Regions from separate parts of the Streptosporangium sp. H16 genome, predicted to be linked through region 1. Evidence: riboswitches for the same ligand, from Rfam matches in the RefSeq annotation. Region 1 holds a riboswitch; each other region holds the start of a gene.

Region 1 (6,934 bases):
CGGCGACCGGAGCGTGCTGGTCAGGAAGGGCAACGCCGTCCTGGTCTACCTCTGGGCGGGCGAGTACGCCAAGCCCGCGAGGAGCGACTGGACCGTTCAGCTGCGTGACGCCAGGAAGATGACCGCCAAGATCTGCGCCATCGCCGCCTGCGGGTAGCGCGACCGGGCGGGGTCCGGGGCGGGCCGCTCCCCGCTCCCAGGGGCCGGAGCGGACCGCTTCCCGCGAAGGCGGACCGCCCCCGTGGCCGGGGCGCCGCCGCTCGCGAGACGGGCGCCGCCGGTCGCGGGTAAAGGGGTTCACCTGCAATTAAGGAGCAAACCCGGCGAAAAGGTGAGTCAATCATTACTTCTTCTGTACTATTCGCCGCAGGTCTGGTGCAGTCGGGAGGCGTTGACGTGGCCGTGGCGGGTTTGCCGGTTGGACTGATTCGGATACCGGTGGCGGCCGGGCTCGCTCTCGCGCTGCTGACGCTGCCGGTGGGCGGAGCGTCCGCCGAGCCGAGGCCGACGGCCGCCCAGGCCAAGAAGAAGCTGGAGAAGCTCAACGAGCAGGCCGACCAGGTCGTCGAGAAGTACAACCAGGCCTCGGAGAAGTGGAAGCGGGCCAGGAAGAAGTACAGCACGCTCAACGAGGACCTGACCCGCCAGAACGAGCAGGTCGCCGGGCTGCGCAAGGAGCTCGTCACGATGGCCGTCAGCACCTACCAGGTCGGCGTGGTCAACGGCTGGGAAGGCATGATCTACCAGGCCGATCCCGGCGCCCTGCTGAGCGGCCTGGCCGCCGCCGACCAGATGTCCACCTCCCGCGCCCAGTCCCTGAACGCCTTCGACGAGGCCACCAAGGCGCTGCGGACCAGCCGGGACCAGGCCAAGAAGGCGCTGGCCGAGGCCGACGAGACGCGTGACGAGCTGGCCAGGGAGAAGGCCAAGGCCGACAAGATGGTCAAGGCTCAGACGAAGATCCTGCGCGAGCTCAACGCCTTCAGGACGGGCAACCCCGAGAGCGCCGGGATCCAGTACAACGGCTCCGCCTCGGGCAATGCCCGCGCCGCCCTGCAGTTCGCCTTCGCCCAGGTCGGCAAGCCCTACCAGTACGGTGGCACGGGCCCCGGCGGCTGGGACTGCTCCGGCCTGGTCCAGAGCGCCTGGCGCAGCGGGGGAGTCAGCCTCCCCCGCACGACCTGGGAGCAGTGGAGCTGGGGCGCGAGCCGCAAGGTCTCGCTGAGCGAGCTCCAGCCGGGCGACCTCATCTTCAGCGAGGGTCTCGGCCATGTCAGCATGTACGCGGGCAACGGCCAGATCGTGCACGCCCCGCAGACCGGCGACGTCGTCAAGGTCGTCCCGCTGTCCGCCTACGGCCGCCGCATCGTCGGAGCCGTCCGCCCCTGACCGCGCCGGGCCCGACCCCGTTGTCGCCATTGGCCCCGTATCTCACTCCCCGGCTCGTGCGACGTGCCGGTGGCGATACCGCGACGCGCCCGCTCGGGTGACGGCGATCCGGGCGGGTGAGCCCGCCTGACCCGGCGACGCGTCACACGGCGAACGGGTAGGTTTCCGGCGGCTCTCCCTCTTCCCAGCCGGCGGTCCGTTCGAGAGGCTCCACGGCTCGCGTCTCGTCGATGTGGATCACGGCGTCGAACTGCTCGGAGACGCGGGTCTGGAAGTAGTGGCTCCGCCGCTCGGTCTGCGGGCGGTATATGACGCCGATCGCCCGCTCCAGGCGTGCCTTGCGCAACACCTCGGCCACCCGCGGCGCGGTACCGAACGAGAGGAGGAACTCCTTCTCCCCCACCTCGTGGTGGAGCTCCTCGATCGACTCGGAGAGCGCCGGCCGCACTCGCTTGCGCTCGGCCGGTCCACCCCAGTCGTCTGCGGCGGTCACCGTGCCCGTGTAGGTGGTGAAGCCGATGAGACGGCAGTCGCCGGGATGCCGTTCCCGCACCAGCTGGCCGATGGTGACCTCACCGCGGGCCGCGGCCTCGGTCGCGCGCGCGTCGCCGACATGGGAGTTGTGCGCCCACACGACGATCTTCGCAGGGCTGCCCCGTCGGCGGCTCAGGTGGTCGGCCAGTGCCTCCAGGGTCTCCACCATGTGGCGATCACGCAGGTTCCAGGAGGAGACCCGCCCGCCGAACATGGTGCGGTAGTACTTTTCCGCGGCCCTGACCACCCGGGCGTTCTGCTCGGTGTAGAACAGCTCGTCCTCGGCGAGCAGCCCGTCTCGCCGCGCGTACTCCAGCGCATGGCGCTGTAGGTCGACGAGCTGCTCGACCACCTCCCGCTCGCACGACTGGCCCGCCCCGTAGGCCGCCGCGAAGCCGTAGGCCTGGCCGTCGTCGGCTGAGCGGTGGTCGAAACAGGCGTAACGCTCGCGGGCGCGGGACGCGGCGGCCGGATCGATCCGCTCCAGGGAGGAGATGACCTCGTGGATCGACCGGTGGAGACTGTAGAGGTCCAGCCCGTAGAACCCCGCCTTCGACCGCTCGCCCCCGGTGATGTCGTCGTTGTGCTCGCGCAGCCACCCGGCGAAGTCCAGCACCACCGAGTTGCGCCACATCCAGGCCGGGAAGCGCTCGAAGCCGCGCAGCGACTCCTCGGCGGTCGCGTCGTCGCTCCGGGCGTGGACGTAGCGGTTCACCCGTAGGCGTCCGGCCAGTCGGCCTCCGCCGCCACGGCGCAGAACCCCTTCTCCTCGATGAGCCGCCGCGTCATCCGCGCGCGCGCCGCGTAGAACTCGTGGGTGCCGTGGGAGGCCTCGCCGATCAGCACGAAGCGCGCGTCGCCGACCAGATCGAACAGCAGGTGATCATCCGGTGCGCCGTCCTCGGTGGGACGCGCCTCCAGCCGGATGACGGCCACGTCGGGGACCGCCCGCGCGCCCGTCGCGGTCGGATGTGACCTCGACGCGGCGCGGAGAAGGTCGCCTACCTCCTCGTCGGTCGTCTGAGAGAAGTCCCAGTATGACTGCCCGACTGCGAGGAAGGGCGACGGCGTGGTGGCGCAGACGACCTCGTCCACCACGGCGGCGAGATCCTGGCAGGTGGACTCCGGCGCGGCCGGCACGGCGACGACGGTCCTGGCGGGCCGGGAGCGGCGCAGGGCGTTCAGGGCGGCCCACATGCTCGCACCCGTCGCGAGGCCGTCGTCCACCACGATGACGGTCCTGCCCGCGAGGTCCGGTGGCGGGCGCCCCTCACGATAGGCCTGCTCTCGCCGGAGCAGTTCCCGTCCCTCGCGCTGGGCGACCTGCCGGATGGTCTCCGGCGGTATGTCGAGGCCCCTGACGATGTCCTCGTTGATGACGATCACCCCGCCACTGGAGATCGCCCCCATCGCGAGCTCCTCCCTTCCGGGAGCGCCGAGCTTGCGGACGAGGAAGACGTCGAGCGGGGCGTCCAGGGCCGTGGCGACCTCGTACGCCACCGGTACGCCACCCCGGGGCAGCCCCAGGACGACGACGCCGGGCCGGCCCCGGTACTTCTCAAGGAGACCCGCGAGTACCCGGCCCGCGTCGTGTCGGTCTTGGAACAAGCGGTTCGACATTGCTACCGCCCCCTTGAGGTGACGTGCCCGCCATACCCAACCCAAAATCCCTCAAACAGGTACATATCCCTCGCGCTTGATGGTGCTGTGACGCCCCCGACGATCGGGGAGGGCCCTTCTGGCCGGGGGGTGGAACGCCGCCGGATTCGAGATCGCCGAGGCGGACTTGCGGAAGTCGATCTACGGCGCATGCACGTGCGCCGGGCGCTGGGAGCGTCCGGCCGGCCGCCCCGGGAGGGTCCACTCGCGGGGCTCGAACCTGGATCACGAAGAATGTGATGAACATTACAAAATCGTGATTTGTCGGGTGTGATGTCGAGGGTGTGACGAGAGTCATATCTCAATAGCATAAATAGCTATTAAGCAGGGGTAACAGGAAGATCAATAGGGGTGTCCGTGCTCCCGATTTGGCGAATGCTTTGCCGAAAGTTGGAGATCGGGGTAACTTCTGGCGTCGCGACGTGCAAGCCACGCCGTCGCGGCGAATGTCGGTCTTCGGGCCGGTGTCCCTATAGAAATCCAACCGGCCGCCGCGCCCCCACCCGGGGGCAGGGCTCATCGCGGCGGCCCGCCGAATCTATGCAGCCAGGAGGCATGGAACCGGGGACCCAAAAGGCCCGATACAGCGTGGCCAGGGGTGAATCGGCGCGTTTGTGCCGTAGGGCATCTTCCAAGCCCGAATCCGTCAGCTAACCCGGTAGGCATCAGTGGAAGTCCCAAGGAGAAATCCTGTCTACCACCCCGTACAACCCCCGTCTGTCGCGCCTTTTCCGCCTTTCCCTCGGCGGCATCGCCCTCACCCTGACCGCCTCAGCCGGAGCGGTCACCCTGGGGTCCACGGCGGCGCAGGCGGTGGACGGCCCCTCCGAGATACTGGTCAACAGCGTGGCCGGGGTCTCAGAGAAGGCCGGGAGCACCAAGAAGACCGCCTCTCAGGCCGGGACCAGGGCCAAGGCAGAAACCAAGGCCAAGGTCAAGGTCAAGGTCAAGAAGAGCAGGGCGGCACTGCAGAAGGTCCGGGCCGGTAAGGCGGTCTCGGCGGCCAAGAGGCAGATCGGCGATCCGTACCGGTGGGGAGCCTCCGGTCCCGGAGCGTTCGACTGCTCGGGGCTCGTCCGGTACGCCTGGCGGAAGGCGGGCGTGTCCCTTCCCAGGATCACGCACAGCCAGTACAGGTCGATCAGGAAAAAGGTCTCGTGGAGCAACTTGCGCCCCGGTGACCTGCTGTTCTTCAGTGGAAAGGGCCATGTCGGCATGTACGTCGGCAAGGGCAGGATGGTCCACTCGCCGAGCAGCGGCAAGACGGTCCGTGTCGTGAGGCTGGCGGGCTACTACAGGTCCTCCTTCGCCGGAGCGGTACGGCCCGGGGTCTGAGCCCCGTACGGCGCCCGGCACCCGCGTGAGCACGGAGCCCAGGCACGGAACCTGAGCCCGAGCCCGCGTCGGGGCACGCGCTCGAGCACATGCCCGAGCACGCGCCCGAGCACGGAAAAGCGGCCCCGGCCCTCCACCAGGAGGGCCGGGGCCGCTCCATGCCGGTCGAGTACCATCGGCTCGTGTCCGTCCCGAAAGGGCGCCGCGCCGTGCTCGCCGGGATGCTGGCGCTGATGAGCGCCGGTCCGTTCGCCGGGACGGGACCCCTCCTGGCCGGAGCCGCGCCCCTCCCGCGCGCCCCCCGCACTCTCGTCCCGTACGCCTCCCGGAGCCCGCGCGACCCCCGCGACCTGTGGCAGGGCGCCGCGGTCACCGTCCGGGGCGAGCACTCCCTCGTGATCGGCCACGGCGTCCCGGCCGGCGTCCTGCGGGATCTGGCGGCCAGGGCCGACCGGGCCCGCGCGACGATCGCGGCGATCTGGGGGCCGGTCTCCGTGGTGGTCCTCTTCCCCGCCACCGACGCCGAGGCCGCGGCGCTCGCCGGGGCCGGGAGCACCCGCGGCCTGGCCGCGATGGCGACCGCGGACCGGGTGATCGTCCTGCCGTCGGGGTACGCCCGGCTCACCGCGACCGGCAGGGACGTGGTGATCACCCACGAGCTCGCCCACGTGGCCACCGGCGCGACCCGCGGCGGCCGGGTGCCGATGTGGCTGTCGGAGGGCTTCGCCGACTACGCGGGCTACCGCGACGCCGGGATCGCGGTGCGTACGGCCGCCGCCGAACTGGCCGCCGAGGTGCGCTCGGGCGTCCTGCCCGACCGGCTCCCCGGCCCGGCCGACTTCGCCCCCGGCGCGCCGAGGCTCGCGCAGGCCTACGAGGAGGCGTGGCTCGCCTGCCGGTTCGTCGCGGAGCGCTTCGGGGAGAAGGCCCTGGTGAGGCTCTACGGTAGCGATGTCGGGAGCACGCTCGGCCTGCCGGTGGACGAGTTCACCCGAGCCTGGCGCGACTACCTCAGGGAGGAACTCACGTGATGCTGAGCACGACGGACACGCCCGCGGGCGTGCGGCCGGCGGGGTGGGCGCTGGCCGCCCTGGGGGTGGTCACGCTGGCGGTCGTGGCGTTCACCACGCCCTGGAGGGCGCTGCCGGAGGGGGCCCCGGCCGTCGCTCCCGATCCGGCCCGCGACTTCACCGCCGAGCAGATCGCCAGGGCCGAGACGTTCGACGCGCTGGTCAGCCTTCCCGGCTACCTGTCGCTCGGCCTGACGCTGGTCGTGGCGGGGGTGCTGGTGGCCACCCCGCTGGGCGCGCGGCTCGCCGGCCGGCTGCCGGGGCCCTGGTGGCTGCGGGCGCTCCTCGGCGTGCTGGCGCTGTCGGTGGCCGTGGCGATCCTGCGCTGGCCCCTGGGGATGTGGTCGGAGAGCTACCTGCGCGACTTCGGGCTGTCCACCCAGGCCTGGCCGGCGTGGGCGGCGGACCGGGCCAAGAGCACCGGCATCGGCACCGCGCTGACCGCGATCATGGTGCTGGCGGTGATCGCCCTGGCGCGGCGCTACCGGCGCTGGTGGATCCCCGCGGCGGCCGGGGCCTTCGCCCTGACCGTGGTCGCCTCCTTCGCCTACCCGGTGCTCGTCGAGCCGGTCTTCAACGACTTCAGGCCGCTGGAGGCTGGGCAGCTCCGCGACGACCTGCTCGCCATGGCCGCCAGGGACGGCGTGCCGGTCGAGAACGTGCTCGTCGCCGACGCCTCCCGGCGGACCACCGCGCTCAACGCCTACGTCTCCGGATTCGGCGCGACCCGCAGGATCGTGGTCTACGACACGCTGCTCCGCGCGCCCGCCGGCGAGGTCGAGCTGGTGGTCGCCCACGAGCTGGGCCACGCCAAGGCGGGCGACGTGCTGTCGGGCACGCTCGTCGGCGGCCTGGGCGCGGCGTTCGGGGCGTGCCTGCTCTACGCGGTGACCTCCGCGGGGGCCGTACGGCGCCGGGCGGGGATCTCCTCCCTCGGCGACCCGAGG
Region 2 (6,934 bases), on a different contig from region 1:
GCCAACGCCGGCAAGGCCCGCGTTCGGATCGACGTGGTCGACGGCCTCGCCGAACGGTTGCCCGGCGCGGAGGCGAGCTTCGATGCGGCGGTGATGTCCCTGGTGCTGTGCTCGGTCGCCGACCAGGCCTCGGCGTTGCGAGAGGTGCGCCGGGTGCTCGCACCCGGAGGGCAGCTGCGTTTCCTCGAACATGTCCTGGCCGACTCACCCGCCATGATCGGTGTTCAGCGTCTGCTGGACGCCACGGTGTGGCCCCGCCTGTTCGGCGGCTGCCACACCAGCCGCGACAGCGCGGCGGCGATCGAGCGGGCCGGATTCACCCTTGAACGGCTGGAACGGTTCCTGCTTCCCGAAATCCGCACGCCGTTGTCCTATCTCATCCTTGGCGTGGCCCGCCGATGAAGGAACCAGGACGCGCCCTGGCCCTTCACCGTCAGCGACCACGGCGCGAGGCATCTCATAACGCGATCCGTGGAAAAGCTGATCAACCGCCTCGTCCGATCATGCCGGTGGACAAAGCGGTGGGACGAACACAGGAGTTCTTCTGACCACTCCGTGGCGCCAAGGCGAAGAGGGGATGAAGAGGGGATCACGACATTCACCGCTGAAAGCCGGCGGTGTGGGAGATCACCTCCGCACACCGCCGGACACCCCATGGCCTAGAGCCGGCCCAAAAGCTCCTGCATTCGCTCGATCTCAGCCTGCTGGGTGGTCTCGATGGCCTTGGCGAGTTCCTTGGCCTTGGGATCGACCCCATCGCTTTGTTCGGTCTTGGCCATCGTGATCGCCCCCTGGTGATGGGCGATCATCAGCTTGGTGAACATCCGGTCGAACTGCGCGTCCTTCGCCGCCTGGAGCTTGAGCATGTCCTCCTCGGTCATCATGCCGGGCATGACATGCTCGCCGTGGCCTTCCTGCGGGGCGGGAGCCTTCCACATGGACAACCACTCGGTCATGGTCGCGATCTCTGGCCCCTGCGCGGCCTTGATCATCGCCGCCAGCTCCTTCACCTGCGGATCGGAGGCTCGCGTCTCGGCCAGCTTGGCCATCTCCACGGCCTGCTCGTGATGCGGGATCATCATCTGCGCGAAGATGACGTCGACGTCGTTGAAGGAGGCCTGCGGCTTCTGGCTTGCGGTAGAAGCGGGAGCGGGAGCACTGCCGGCCATGCCGGTGTGGCCGCTCATCGCCTCATCGCCGCCTCCACAGGCGGTGAGCAGTGCAAAAGCGCTGGCTCCTGCCGTGGCGGTCAATCCGAGTCTGCGAAGGGCGGATCGGTTGGCGAACATCTTGGTGATCTCTTTCCGGTTGGTCGTACCTGCGTTCCGGTCGTCTGCGGGCGGATCTTCGATGCCGTCCGCGCAGGCGATCGGCCTATACGCGCAGAACCGAAAGACACGCCAGGCGCAGGGCCGTTTTTCGCGGGGGCGGGCGGGCGACGAGCAGCGCCGACGAGGCGGCGGCCGCGCGGGCTCGCGCGATGTGCCGCGTCCATAGGGACGCCGCGCTGATGAGGAGAAGAAGCACTGAGGTGAGTACGGCCAGGCAGACGGAGCTCGGATCAAGAGGCAAAGGAGTGTCATCACGCCCTGCGAGCAGTTGCCTGGCTTGGGGCATCAAGGGGGGATGGGGCTCTGCGTATGCTTTCAGCACCCCATGATCAGCGGCAGAGGCGTGCCCGGGAGGGGCAGGCATGCCGCCGTGCCTTTGCCAGTGGTCCAGGTGTCCCAGGGTGTGCATCCCGGCGACGCCCAGAACCAGAGCGATCAGAAGAAGCCGGTACGACACCCGCACCGTGAACTGGCGGGCTGAACCGTCCATCGTCCTCCTTCGCTCTCGCGGTCTGACCTTCCCAGCTGTTCTACGATTTACCATCGTAGGCCAGTCGGCGTAGACTTATGGGCCGGAAACCCTCGCGGAAGCGAACACCGACGAGGCGTGCGCCGCAAACTCCTCAGCCTGTCCAGCGAGCGCATTGCCAATCGCTCGCAGGCATTGTGGCCGGCAAGTGAACGACGGGGGCGCCGTGAAGGCGCGTCGCGCGACCAGGTTCGCAGGGTAGGGCAGTACTCGGCCGTCGGGTCAAAGCCGACTAATCGCTACACAAGCTCATACTATCCAACATAGTAAACACTGGCGGACAGGTCTCCCTCCGCTGACCGCCAACGCTGCTCCCGGCCCCGGGCGGCGGCGGATCCTCGCCCTGCGGCCACGCTCCTCTGAGTCACTTACTCAAAGGAGAACGAGAATGCACACAGAGTGATGTACGGTTCGCTCTGTGACCGCGTGCGCCCGCTCATCCGCCTCTCGGCTTCCTGGAACGCCAGGACTGTGGATCGGCATGCTCGCGGCACTCATCGTCTTCCACGTGATCCTTTGTACAGCTGGGTCGCATATCCGCGTTGAGGACTCCTCGCCTCACTCCGCCGGGGCGGCCTCGTCTCATGGAAACCCAGGGTCAGGCCACCACGAACATCCGGTGACGTGTGACGCTCCCACCATGCTGACGGCTTCCGATCACCGCGGCGCGGCGTCCTTCCCCCCTTTTCTGGTGGTGTTGAAGCCGGGCGTATCCGATGAAGCCGTACCAGAGCATCTGCGACGAGTGCGTGGCTTCGACTCTCGGCTCTCGCTGCGCTCTGGAACGAGTCTTCTTGCCCTGCTCTGTGAATCGCGGGTATAAGAGCGGCTTCCTGGTGCGTTCGCCTTCGGCGCACTTGACCAACGTTTTCGTTCTGCGTCCTCGCCCGGAGGCGCCATTTCGCTTCGCCTGAGAATGGCCGAGGCAGAGGCGCTCGTCCACCTAAGTCGCTGTCTTCGGTGAAACGGCGGTCGCCAGGCTGGAGAACGCGGAGCCTGCGCCTCGCTCGGGCTGGGTCACGATCGCCATCAACGCCGCGGATCCCTGCAGGTCACACCCCCGCAAGGGCAGGACCACGATTGCATACTATGTATTGTAGTAGGAGTGGTCGAGGAGGTGAATGATCAACTCGTGCGCGGCAGGGTTGGAAGTCAACGCGTTGCCTCGTTTCTCTCATGCGCATACATCCACCCGAACAGCAGGCTCCTCCTCAAGGAGGCCAGGGGAGACGCCAGGGCCGACGAGGTAGCGGAAGGCGCGCATACCCCACAGCGCGACATCGAGTGCAAAACTCGCCACCTCTACTACTACTCATAGCAAATAAGTTAAAAATTGTGGAAAAAAGGTCCCGCCGCGCGGGGAATCTCATTGAACGTTCCTGGGTGTGGTGTGCGTGGTTTTATCCGAACCGCCTACCTCCGGGGAACTCAAGACATACGCCTGACATGCGGTGGGTGATGCCGCCATAGTGCCGAGAGCGCGTCTCACCTGCGTAGATTCCCTTCCCGTGCGGCGATCGTAGCCGCCGAGTCTGCGATCTTCACGGAGTCGGGGCCCCAGTCTCTCTGGGGTGAATCGGCGCGCCCGCCCCCACGCGGCGCCCCGTAGGGCACTTCCACACCCGACCCCGCCCGCTAACCAGCTAGGCGCCTGGAAGTAAGGAGAACTCCCCGCATAACCACATACCGCTTCCCCCTGACGGGGGAGTTGCCAGGCGGTCATTCCTGCTCCAGCCGGGCCGCCGCCCGCGCCGTGATCTTCGATTTCATCGGAATCGGCACAACCTGTACGGGCTGCGCGGCAGCCCCGGCCACCACGGTCTCGCCAACTCCGAGGCCGCCACCCTGTGGCCTGGCCATCACACCGGCGGTGTCCGCCGAAGCGAAGCAAGCTCATCAGAGGAATGCAGATGGAGAACACTCGTGTGAAGACCCGGGCCTCGACGGCGAGCGTTGCGGGAACCCCCTCTCCGGCAAGCCTTGTCGGCGACACGCCGGTGCTGTGGGTGCCTGAGCTGTGGACCGGTGAAGAAGAACGTGGCTTCTGGGCGAAGCTGGAAGGCTGCAACCCGGGCGGTATCAAGGACCGCCCGGCGTTGCACATGATCGAGCAGGCGCGCCTGCGCGGAGAGTTGCAACCGGGGCGGGCGATCATCGAGTCGACCAGCGGGACGCTCGGGCTCGGCCTGGCGCTGGCGGGCATCGTCCACCACCATCCGGTGATCCTGGTGAGCGACCCCGGCCTGGAACCGTTGATGCACCGGCTGCTGCGCGCCTACGGAGCCCATGTCGAGACGGTTGGCGCCCCCCACCCCACCGGGGGGTGGCAGGAGGCGCGGCGCCGGCGCGTCGGCGAACTCCTGGCCGAACACCCCGGCGGGTACTGCCCCGACCAGTACAGCAACCCCGACAACGTCTCGGCCTACCAAGGCCTCGCCCAGGAACTGGCCGACCGGCTCGACCGGCTCGACATCCTGGTGTGCAGCGTGGGCACCGGCGGCCACAGCGCCGGCGTGTTCGGCGCGCTGCGCGAGCTCCGGCCTTCCGTACGCCTGGTGGGGGTCGACACGGTCGGTTCCACGATCTTCGGTCAGCCCGCTCGCGCGCGGCTCATGCGTGGTCTGGGCAGCAGCATCCATCCGCGCAACGTCGCGTACAGGGCTTTCAGCGAGGTGCACTGGGTGGCGCCCGGCGAGGCCGTGTGGGCCTGTCGCCGGCTCGCGGCGGGCAGATACGCGTCCGGAGGATGGAGCGTGGGCGCCGTCGCGCTCGTGGCCTCCTGGCTGGCGCGTTCCGAGCCCGCGGGCACGCAGATCGCTGCGGTCTTTCCCGACGGCCCCGAACGCTACTTCGACACCGTCTACAACGACGCCTACTGCGCCGAGCACGGTCTGCTCGAGGTCAAGCCGGAGCCTGAGCCCGACGAGATCGCTCATCCGCGCGAAGCCGAGGTGGTGCGATGGACGCGCTGCGCTACCGTGGTGGACCCGGTGAAAGACGCGGAAGAGCGCACATGAGAACCACCCTCGCCCAGGTGCGATCGTTCAACCGGCCGATCCGGCTTCTCCTGGTCAACCAGCTCACCATCAACGTCGGCTTCTACATGCTCATGCCGTACCTCGCCCTGTATCTGTCCGACGACCTCGGGCTGGCGGTCTGGCTGGTCGGCCTCATCCTGGGCGTACGCAACCTCAGCCAGCAAGGCATGTTCCTGCTGGGCGGCAGCCTGGCCGACCGGATCGGCTACAAGCCGATGATCATGGCTGGGCTGATCCTTCGAAGCGTCGGGTTCGCGCTGCTCGGCCTGGTCGAGTCGCTGCCGGCACTGATCGTCGCCGCCGCGCTCACCGGCTTCGCCGGCGCGCTGTTCAACCCTGCGGCCCGCGCCTACCTGGCTCAGGAGGCGGGTGAGCGCAAAGTCGAGGCGTTCGCGGTCTTCAACGTCTTCTACCAGACGGGCATCCTGGCCGGGCCGGTGATCGGCCTGCTGCTCAACGGTGTCGCCTTCCGTCTCATCTGCTTGGTCGCGGCCGGACTGTTCACCGTTTTGGCCGTCGTGCAGGTGCGGGCCCTGCCGGCGCGGTCCGGTGGCAGGGCGGGCGCTGAGGCGAGTCTGCTGCAGGACTGGCGCCAGGTGATCGGCAATCGCGCCTTCCTGCTGTTCTCGCTGGCCATGGTCGGCTCCTACGTGCTCAACTTTCAGATCTATCTGGGCCTGCCCATTGAGATCCGCCGGATGACCGGTGGTGAGGCCGGGGTCACGCTGATGTTCGTGCTCTCTGGCGGGCTGGCCATCCTCGGGCAGGTTCGCATCACCGCCTGGGCCAAAGCGCGATGGACATCCGGGCAGGCGATGGCCCGGGGCCTGTGGCTGATGGGTGCCTCGTTCGTCCCGCTGGCGCTCGGCACCACACTGCCTGCCCGGAATCTCGATGCGGCCCCCTGGCTCGCGTATGCCGTGGCATTGGCGCCGGCGCTCCTGACGACCTGCCTGCTCAGTCTGGCCACCATGATCGTCTACCCGTTCGAGATGGCGACCATCGCCGCGCTCGGCGGAGAACGCATGATCGGCACTTACTACGGGTTCTACAACACCCTGTCCGGGATCGGCATCGCGGCCGGAAACCTGCTCACCGGGACGGTGCTCGATGCCGGACGGCAGATGGGAGCTCCGGGCCTTGCGTGGTGGAGCCTGGTCATCGTCGGATGCGGGTGCGCGATGGCTGTCTGGGCACTCGACCGGTCCGGGCGGCTGACGCCGGATCACCAGCCGCAGGCGGCCCTCACCTGAAAGACCTTCATGATTGCTCCGGGGAAGTCCGTACCCGACGACCTTGCTCTCGTCTCGGACGGTCGTCGCCCGCGGCCGCACCGGCGTTTCGCTAGGTGAAGGTGCGCAGGCGCAGACTGTTGCCGACCACGAAGACCGAGGAGAACGCCATCGCGGCCCCGGCGATCATCGGGTTGAGCAGGCCGAGCGCGGCCAGGGGCAGGGCGGCCACGTTGTAGGCGAAGGCCCAGAACAGGTTGCCCCTGATGGTGCGAAGGGTACGGCGTGACAGCCGGATGGCGTCGGCGGCCACCCGCAGGTCGCCGCGGACCAGGGTGAGGTCGGAGGCCTCGATGGCCGCATCGGTGCCGGTGCCCATGGCCAGGCCCAGATCGGCTTGGGCGAGCGCCGCGGCGTCGTTGACGCCGTCACCCACCATGGCCACCGACCTGCCCTCGGCCTGCAGCCGCTTGACGACGTCGACCTTGTCGGCGGGCAGCACCTCGGCGATGACCTCGGTGATGCCGACCTCGGCCGCGACCGACCGTGCGACGGTCTCGTTGTCGCCGGTGAGCAGCACCGGCCTCAGGCCCAGGGCGCGTAGCTGCCGGACCGCCTCGGCCGAGGTGGGCTTGACGGTGTCGGCCACCGTCAGGACCGCGCGAGCCTGGCCGTCCCAGCCGACCGCGACGGCTGTGCGGCCCGCCGCCTGCGCCTCGGTGAGTGCCCGCTCCAGGCCGGTGGGCAGGTGCTGGGACCACTCGGCGAGCAGCGCGGGGCGGCCCGCCAGCACGGCGTGACCGT
Region 3 (6,934 bases), on a different contig from region 1:
GCGGCCGGGGCGCCGGGATCCACGGCTGGGAGGGCGCGGCGGGCACCGGCGCTCTCGGCGGGCGCGCGGGCGCGGGACGCGAGACCGTGGCCATCGCCCCGGTCGCGTACGCCGTCGGCGCCGCGCTCGACAGCGCGGGCGTGGGGCCGCTGCGCGTCGAGAGCAGGTAGCGCTGGAGATCCTCGATCGGCACGGCCGCGGCCGCGGGGCCCGCCGCGTCGATCACGATCTCCCGCACGCCGGTGACGCGCTGGATGTCGAGGATGGTGTCGGCGTCGCACGCCGACAGCGAGTGGCTGCCACGGTGCCGCGCGTAGGTGTCCGCCGAGGTGTAACCGAGCAGGACACGATCACCGGCCTGGGTCGTGCCGAGCACGACGGAGCGGTCGGGTCGCACGGCAACCAGGAGTCCCCATTCGGCCAGCGCCGCAAGCAGCCGGTGCGGATCGCCGTGCTGCGCGAGCACGTTGCCGAGAGCGGGGTTCCCGATGCTCATATGAGGAACGATAGGTAGTGGACCACGGCTTATCAGGGTAATCGCGAAGTTTTCTTGGGATCAATACCAACTTGAATTTTGGGTGCATGAGATCTGTCAAGGACGGGTAACCGCCTCATGGGTCGCGGAGCCCTCTCGCGTCCCGCGAGCCTCCCAGGGGCTTCCGGAAGGTACCGGAAGGCACCCGGGACAGCGTGGGGCGTCTCGGATCGCGGGACACTCGTGAACGCGTTCACAAGCGCCGATAGACTACGTGAGGTCCGTGCACCCCTCACCGCCTAGTAAGGATCCAGCCTGTGAACAAGCCTGTCGTACTGGTCGCTGAGGAACTTTCCGAGGCCGGTCTCGCGGTTCTGGGCGCGGACTTCGAAGTCCGCCACACCGACGGCGCCGACCGTGCCCAGTTCCTGCCCGCCCTCGCCGACGTGGACGCGCTCATCGTGCGCAGCGCCACGCAGGTCGACGCCGAGGCGATCGCCAACGCTCCCAGGCTCCGTGTCGTCGCCCGCGCCGGCGTCGGCCTGGACAACGTCGATGTGGAGGCCGCCACCAAGGCCGGAGTCATGGTCGTCAACGCGCCCACCTCCAACATCACCAGTGCCGCCGAGCACACCGTCGCCCTCATCCTCGCCTCCGCCCGCAACGTCGCCCAGGCGCACTCCGCGCTCAAGGGCGGCGAGTGGAAGCGCTCGAAGTACACCGGCGTGGAGCTCGACGAGAAGGTCGTCGCGATCCTCGGCCTCGGCAAGATCGGCCAGCTGGTCGCGCAGCGCCTCCAGCCGTTCGGCGTCGAGCTGATCGCCTACGACCCCTACCTGCAGCCGGCCCGCGCCGCGCAGATGGGCGTCCGGCTGGTCTCGCTGGAGGAGGCGCTGAGCGAGGCCGACTTCATCACCGTGCACCTGCCCAAGTCCAAGGAGACCATCGGTCTCATCGGTGACAGGGAGCTCCACACGGTCAAGCCGAACGTCCGCCTCATCAACGTCGCCCGCGGCGGCATCATCGACGAGAACGCCCTCTACTCCGCGATCAAGGAGGGCCGCGTCGCCGGCGCCGGCATCGACGTGTTCCCGAAGGAGCCGGTCACCGACAGCCCGCTCTTCGAGCTCGACCAGGTCGTCGTCACCCCGCACCTGGGCGCCTCCACCCACGAGGCCCAGGAGAAGGCCGGCACCCAGGTCGCGCGCAGCGTGAAGCTCGCGCTCGCCGGGGAGTTCGTGCCGGACGCGGTCAACGTCCAGGGCGGCGCCGTCGCCGAGGACGTCAAGCCGGGCCTGCCGCTGGCCGAGAAGCTCGGCCGGGTGTTCACCGCCCTCGCGGGCGAGGTCGCCACCAAGCTCGACGTCGAGGTGCGCGGTGAGATCGCCTCCCACGACGTCCGCGTACTGGAGCTGGCCGCGCTCAAGGGCGTCTTCACCGACGTGGTCGAGGACTCGGTCACCTATGTCAACGCCCCGCTGCTGGCCAAGGACCGCGGCGTGTCGGTCGAGCTGATCACCAGCTCCGACAGCCCCGACTGGCGCAACGTCGTGACGGTCCGGGGCGTCCTGGCCGACGGCCGCGCGGTCTCGGTCTCCGGCACCCTGTCCGGGCCGAGGCAGATCACGAAGATCGTCGAGGTCAACGGCTACCAGATGGAGATCGAGCCGACCGACCACCTGTCGTTCTTCACCTACACCGACCGCCCCGGCATCGTCGGCGTGGTCGGCCGCATCCTCGGCGACCACTCGATCAACATCGCCTCGATGCAGGTGGCCCGTGACGCCAAGGGCGGCAAGGCGCTCATCGCGCTCACCGTCGACACCGCCATCCCGGCCGAGGTGATCGACCAGATCGGCTCGGAGATCGGCGCCGACAGCGGCCGCTCGGTCGACCTGGCCGACTAGCCGTACCGCCGATGTGGCCGCCGCCCCGGAGACCGGGGCGGCGGCCACATCTCGTCTCAGCATGTGAGAAGTGTGTACGCCGGGCGAGACGGTTTTCCCGCGGCCGGGTAACCTGGAGTCAAATGCGCCAGGTTCTCGTAATTCCTACCTGCCGCGGCGAGGCCTGACAGGGGCGGGCCGGCGACTCGCCGCGGTGTCGTGGCGCGTGCCGGCTCCAAGCCCCCGCCGCCGGTCCGTGATCCGGACCCGCGACATCAGGCCTGGTCGGAGTCCCGACCGGAGTCTCGACCACCTTCCTTGCCGGTATGCGACCGAGACGAGATTCGCCATGTACGACATGTATCCCTGGAACCGTCCCGAGGAGACCGAGGACGAGGCCGTCGACGCGCTCCAGACCGCTCTGGACCGCAGGGACAACGGCGGTGCTCCCACCCGCTGAACCCGTTCTCTCCGCCGCCGGGGTCTCCACGGCCTCCCGGCGGTGATCCGCCGGCGTGTCTCATCCGCCGGTCACGGCTTCGGTCGCGAGCTCGACCCGCTTGGCCAGCTGAACCCCCTGCGGGTCGGGACGCACCGCGCCGACGAAGGATTCGCGGCGCCAGGAGTCGAGTTTCTCCTCCTTGACCACGTCGCCGGTCCGCGGGGCGTGAACCATGTAGCCGGGCTTTGTGATCATGCCGACGTGGCCGAGGCCGCTGAAGAAGGCCAGGTCACCAGGCTTGAGATTCTCCCAGGTGATCTTCTTGGAGAAGGCGGCGTACTGGTCGTTGGTGACGCGGGGGAGCTTGATCCCGGCTGCGCCGTAGGCGCGGAGCACCAGGCCTGAGCAGTCGAAGCCGCCGTGGCCGGTGCCGCCCCAGACGTAGGGCGTTCCGCGCTTGGACATGGCCCACTTCACGGCTTTCTGCCAGGCGGGCTTGACGGCCGTGGCCTTCAGCGCGTCCTTCAGCGCGGGGGTGTTGAGCGCGGCGGGCCCGGGGGCGGGGGGCGGGGAGGCGGCCAGGGCGGCGGTCGAGGTCGCGCACACCGCGGCGCCGGCGACGATCATGGAGGCGGAGATGGACAGGACACGGGGGAGAACTGTGCCGGACAGGATGATTCCTTCCATAAGGCCGGCCGGGTGAGCTGTCGGGCTCGGGCGTGGAGGCCGCCCTACGGCGCGAGAACGCGCTGATTCGCCCCAAGGAATCCACCTGATGACGGCCGGGAACGCGCTCCGGGGGAGGAGCGGGGTGCCCGGGGTCCGGTAGATCCCGTAAAGAGTGGTTCCCCGGCTCCGTGCGGGCCCGGTAAGGGGATGGCCCGTACGGATTAGGCATTGACGTGAATGGGAGGACCATAACGAAACCTCACGAAACGGTCAATACCAAGCAAAGGCGGACAAAACGATCAGGGGTCCCGCCGGACGAGTGTGTCCGGAGGATGAGACCGGTGTTCGATCACCGAGACGGACCGGTAAGGTGCCTGCATGGATTCGCGTAACATTCGCCTGGCGGTCATCCCCGGGGACGGAATCGGAGTCGAGGTCGTCACCGAGGGTCTGAAGGTCCTCGAAGCGGTCGGCACGAAGGTGGAGACCACCACCTACGACCTCGGGGCCAAGCGCTACCACGAGACCGGCGAGACCCTGCCCGACCCGGTCCTCGACGAACTGCGCGGATACGACGCGATCCTGCTCGGCGCGGTCGGCGACCCCAGCGTGCCCCCGGGCGTCCTGGAGCGCGACCTGCTGCTCAAGCTCCGCTTCCAGCTCGACCACTACGTGAACCTCCGCCCGGTCAAGCTCTTCCCCGGCGTCGAGACGCCGCTGGGCAAGGCCCGTCCCGAGGACATCGACATGGTCGTCGTCCGCGAGGGCACCGAGGGCCCGTACGCCGGTGCGGGCGGCGTCATGCGCCGGGGCACGCCGCACGAGATCGCCACCCAGGAGTCGCTGAACACCGCCCACGGCGTCGAGCGCGTCGTGCGCTACGCCTTCGACAAGGCGCTGGGCCGCCCCCGCAGGAAGCTGACGCTGGTCCACAAGACCAACGTGCTCACCTACGCCGGCGACCTCTGGGCCCGCACCTTCGACCGCGTCGGCCTGGAGTATCCCGACGTCCGGACCGACTACTGCCACGTCGACGCGGCCTCGATGTTCTTCGTCAGCCAGCCGGAGCGCTTCGACGTGATCGTCACCGACAACCTCTTCGGCGACATCCTCACCGACATCGGCGCGGCGATCGCCGGTGGCATCGGCCTGGCGGCCAGCGGCAACGTCAACCCCGACCGCACCGCGCCGAGCATGTTCGAGCCGGTCCACGGCAGCGCCCCCGACATCGCGGGCCAGGGCAAGGCCGACCCGACCGCCACGATCCTGTCGGTCGCCATGCTCCTCGACCACCTGGGCATGGCCGCCGAGGCCGCCAGGGTCGAGCGGGCCGTCGCCGACGACCTGGCCGGGCGGCCGGGCGGCCGGGCCGGCCGGGCCACCCACGAGATCGGCGACGACATCACCGCCCGAGTAGCCGGCTGAGGAAGCCGCCCTCCTCGACCCCGACGCGCCTGGCGGCTCACCCGAGCCGCCAGGTGCGTTTTTGTTTCTCCAGCACTGCCGGTTTTCGGCATGGATGGAGTAGTTTCCCGTTACCCGGTCCGACGCAGAATGGACCCAAGGGTAAGCCAGACACCAAGAGAAGGATCCGTGCGATGACCACCGCTCAGAAGCTCAGCTTCGACGTGCAGCTCTCCGACCACGCTCGCACCGCGGCAGAGCGCGAGCAGGTAATGGCGAGCCCCGGGTTCGGTCAGGTCTTCACCGACCACATGATCTCGATCGACTACACCGAGGGGCGGGGCTGGCACGACGCCAGGCTCATGCCGTACGGCCCGCTCAGCCTCGACCCCGCGACGTCGGTCTTCCACTACGCGCAGGAGCTTTTCGAGGGGCTCAAGGCCTACCGCCAGGAGAACGGCACGATCGTGACCTTCCGGCCCGAGGCGAACGCCGCTCGCTTCAACACCTCCGCGGCGCGGATGGCCATGCCCGAACTGCCCGAGGAGACGTTCGTCGAGTCGCTGGAACTGCTCGTCCAGACCGACCGCGAGTGGGTGCCGACCACGCCGGGACACAGCCTCTACCTGCGCCCCTTCATGATCGCGACGCAGCCGGCGCTCGGAGTCAACTACCCGTCCAGGACCTACAAGTACATGGTCATCGCCTCCCCTGCGGCGGCCTACTTCGGCGGGGGCAAGACCGTTACGGTCTGGCTCTCCACCGAGTACACCCGCGCGGCCCCCGGCGGGACCGGCTTCGCCAAGTGCGGCGGAAACTACGCGGCGGCCTTCGTCGCCCAGCGCCAGGCCGTCGAGCAGGGCTGCGACCAGGTGGTCTGGCTCGACGCGGGCGAGCACCGCTACGTCGAGGAGATGGGCGGGATGAACCTGTTCTTCGTCTACGGCGACCGTCTGCTGACCCCGGCGCTCACCGGCACGCTCCTGCCCGGAATCACCCGCGACTCGATCCTCTCCCTCGCCTCCGGCCTCGGCCTCCAGTCCGAGGAGGGGCGCCTGTCGGTCGAGGAGTGGCAGCGGGGCTGCGAGACGGGCGAGCTCACCGAGGTCTTCGCCTGCGGCACCGCCGCGGTGGTCACCCCGGTCGGCTCGGTCAAGGGCGCCGACCGCGCCTGGACGATCGGTGACGGCACCCAGGGGCCCGTCACCTCGAAGATCCGCGAGGAACTCGTGGGCATCCAGTACGGATCCCGTCCCGACCCGCACAGCTGGGTCCACAAGATCTGCTAGTCCCGCACGAAGGAGATCCGCGGGGACCGGTCGGCCGAAAGGGCGGCCGGTCCCGTGCGGTGGAGGCCCGGCCTCCTGCCTGGCGGATCTATCCCTCGATCAGCTTGCCGGTGTCGATCGTGAGGTCCCAGGGCGCGGGGAGCTCAAGGGGCTTGCCCAGCGACTCGGTGATCTCGTCGGCATAACCCTCCGGACCCGGTCGGCTGAGCAACCTGAACCGGTTCGCAAAGGTGTCGATGACCAGGTAGAGCGGAACTCCCGCGAGCGCGCAGGCCCGGGGCTTGACCACATGGTCATCGTGAACGCTGCTCGGGGAGACGACCTCGGCGACCAGCAGCGTGGCGTTGGCGTACACGTGGCTGGGATCCCAGAGGGGCGGATTTGGCGGAACGACGATGAGGTCGGGCTCGAAGCGATCCGCTTGTATCTGCAGGAGGAGCTTGGCTTCCGGGTAGACGCGCCATCCTCTCTCCATCGAGAATGGTATGAGCTGTGCCATCAGGTGGTAAACGACATCGGCATGGGCGATCGTGGGCATCTCCCTCACCACGATCCGACCGTTGACGATCTCGATTCGATGCTTCTCGAATCGTTCGGCGAGTTCCAGATAGAGCCGTTCGAGCTCTTCCTGGTCTGTGATCTGGTAGGCGATCGATCTCTCCGTGAGCATTCCCATGCGGTCATCCTTCCCTCCAGGCGGGTGGGCGCAACGTGTTGGTCACATCACTTAAAGTAATCGAAAAGATTTCCGCGCGCCCGCGATCCGGGA

The links. Region 1 has a riboswitch for cyclic di-AMP ahead of ACTOQ2_RS00935 (C40 family peptidase). Riboswitches for the same ligand answer to the same signal wherever they lie in the genome.
Region 2: it holds a riboswitch for cyclic di-AMP, as region 1 does, so the genes downstream of both, ACTOQ2_RS41095 (PLP-dependent cysteine synthase family protein) here and ACTOQ2_RS00935 (C40 family peptidase) in region 1, are expected to answer to the same signal.
Region 3: it holds a riboswitch for cyclic di-AMP, as region 1 does, so the genes downstream of both, ACTOQ2_RS21320 (C40 family peptidase) here and ACTOQ2_RS00935 (C40 family peptidase) in region 1, are expected to answer to the same signal.

What each region holds. Positions count from the first base shown of each region.
Region 1 is NZ_JBPXMD010000001.1:201,827-208,760, forward strand. Features, by position in the region: gene ACTOQ2_RS00915 (hypothetical protein) at 1-157, shown strand, start outside; gene ACTOQ2_RS00920 (NlpC/P60 family protein) at 403-1,389, shown strand; gene ACTOQ2_RS00925 (erythromycin esterase family protein) at 1,532-2,638, opposite strand; gene ACTOQ2_RS00930 (phosphoribosyltransferase family protein) at 2,635-3,531, opposite strand; cyclic di-AMP (ydaO/yuaA leader) riboswitch at 4,103-4,262, shown strand; gene ACTOQ2_RS00935 (C40 family peptidase) at 4,396-4,917, shown strand; gene ACTOQ2_RS00940 (hypothetical protein) at 5,100-5,948, shown strand; gene ACTOQ2_RS00945 (M48 family metallopeptidase) at 5,948-6,934, shown strand, end outside.
Region 2 is NZ_JBPXMD010000054.1:8,530-15,463, reverse strand. Features, by position in the region: gene ACTOQ2_RS41110 (class I SAM-dependent methyltransferase) at 1-402, shown strand, start outside; gene ACTOQ2_RS41105 (DUF305 domain-containing protein) at 660-1,289, opposite strand; gene ACTOQ2_RS41100 (hypothetical protein) at 2,966-3,178, shown strand; cyclic di-AMP (ydaO/yuaA leader) riboswitch at 3,375-3,527, shown strand; gene ACTOQ2_RS41095 (PLP-dependent cysteine synthase family protein) at 3,771-4,877, shown strand; gene ACTOQ2_RS41090 (MDR family MFS transporter) at 4,820-6,151, shown strand; gene ACTOQ2_RS41085 (heavy metal translocating P-type ATPase) at 6,243-6,934, opposite strand, start outside.
Region 3 is NZ_JBPXMD010000012.1:59,404-66,337, reverse strand. Features, by position in the region: gene ACTOQ2_RS21330 (hypothetical protein) at 1-496, opposite strand, end outside; gene serA (phosphoglycerate dehydrogenase) at 793-2,382, shown strand; gene ACTOQ2_RS21320 (C40 family peptidase) at 2,882-3,490, opposite strand; cyclic di-AMP (ydaO/yuaA leader) riboswitch at 3,478-3,710, opposite strand; gene ACTOQ2_RS21315 (3-isopropylmalate dehydrogenase) at 3,851-4,897, shown strand; gene ACTOQ2_RS21310 (branched-chain amino acid aminotransferase) at 5,071-6,165, shown strand; gene ACTOQ2_RS21305 (Uma2 family endonuclease) at 6,254-6,841, opposite strand.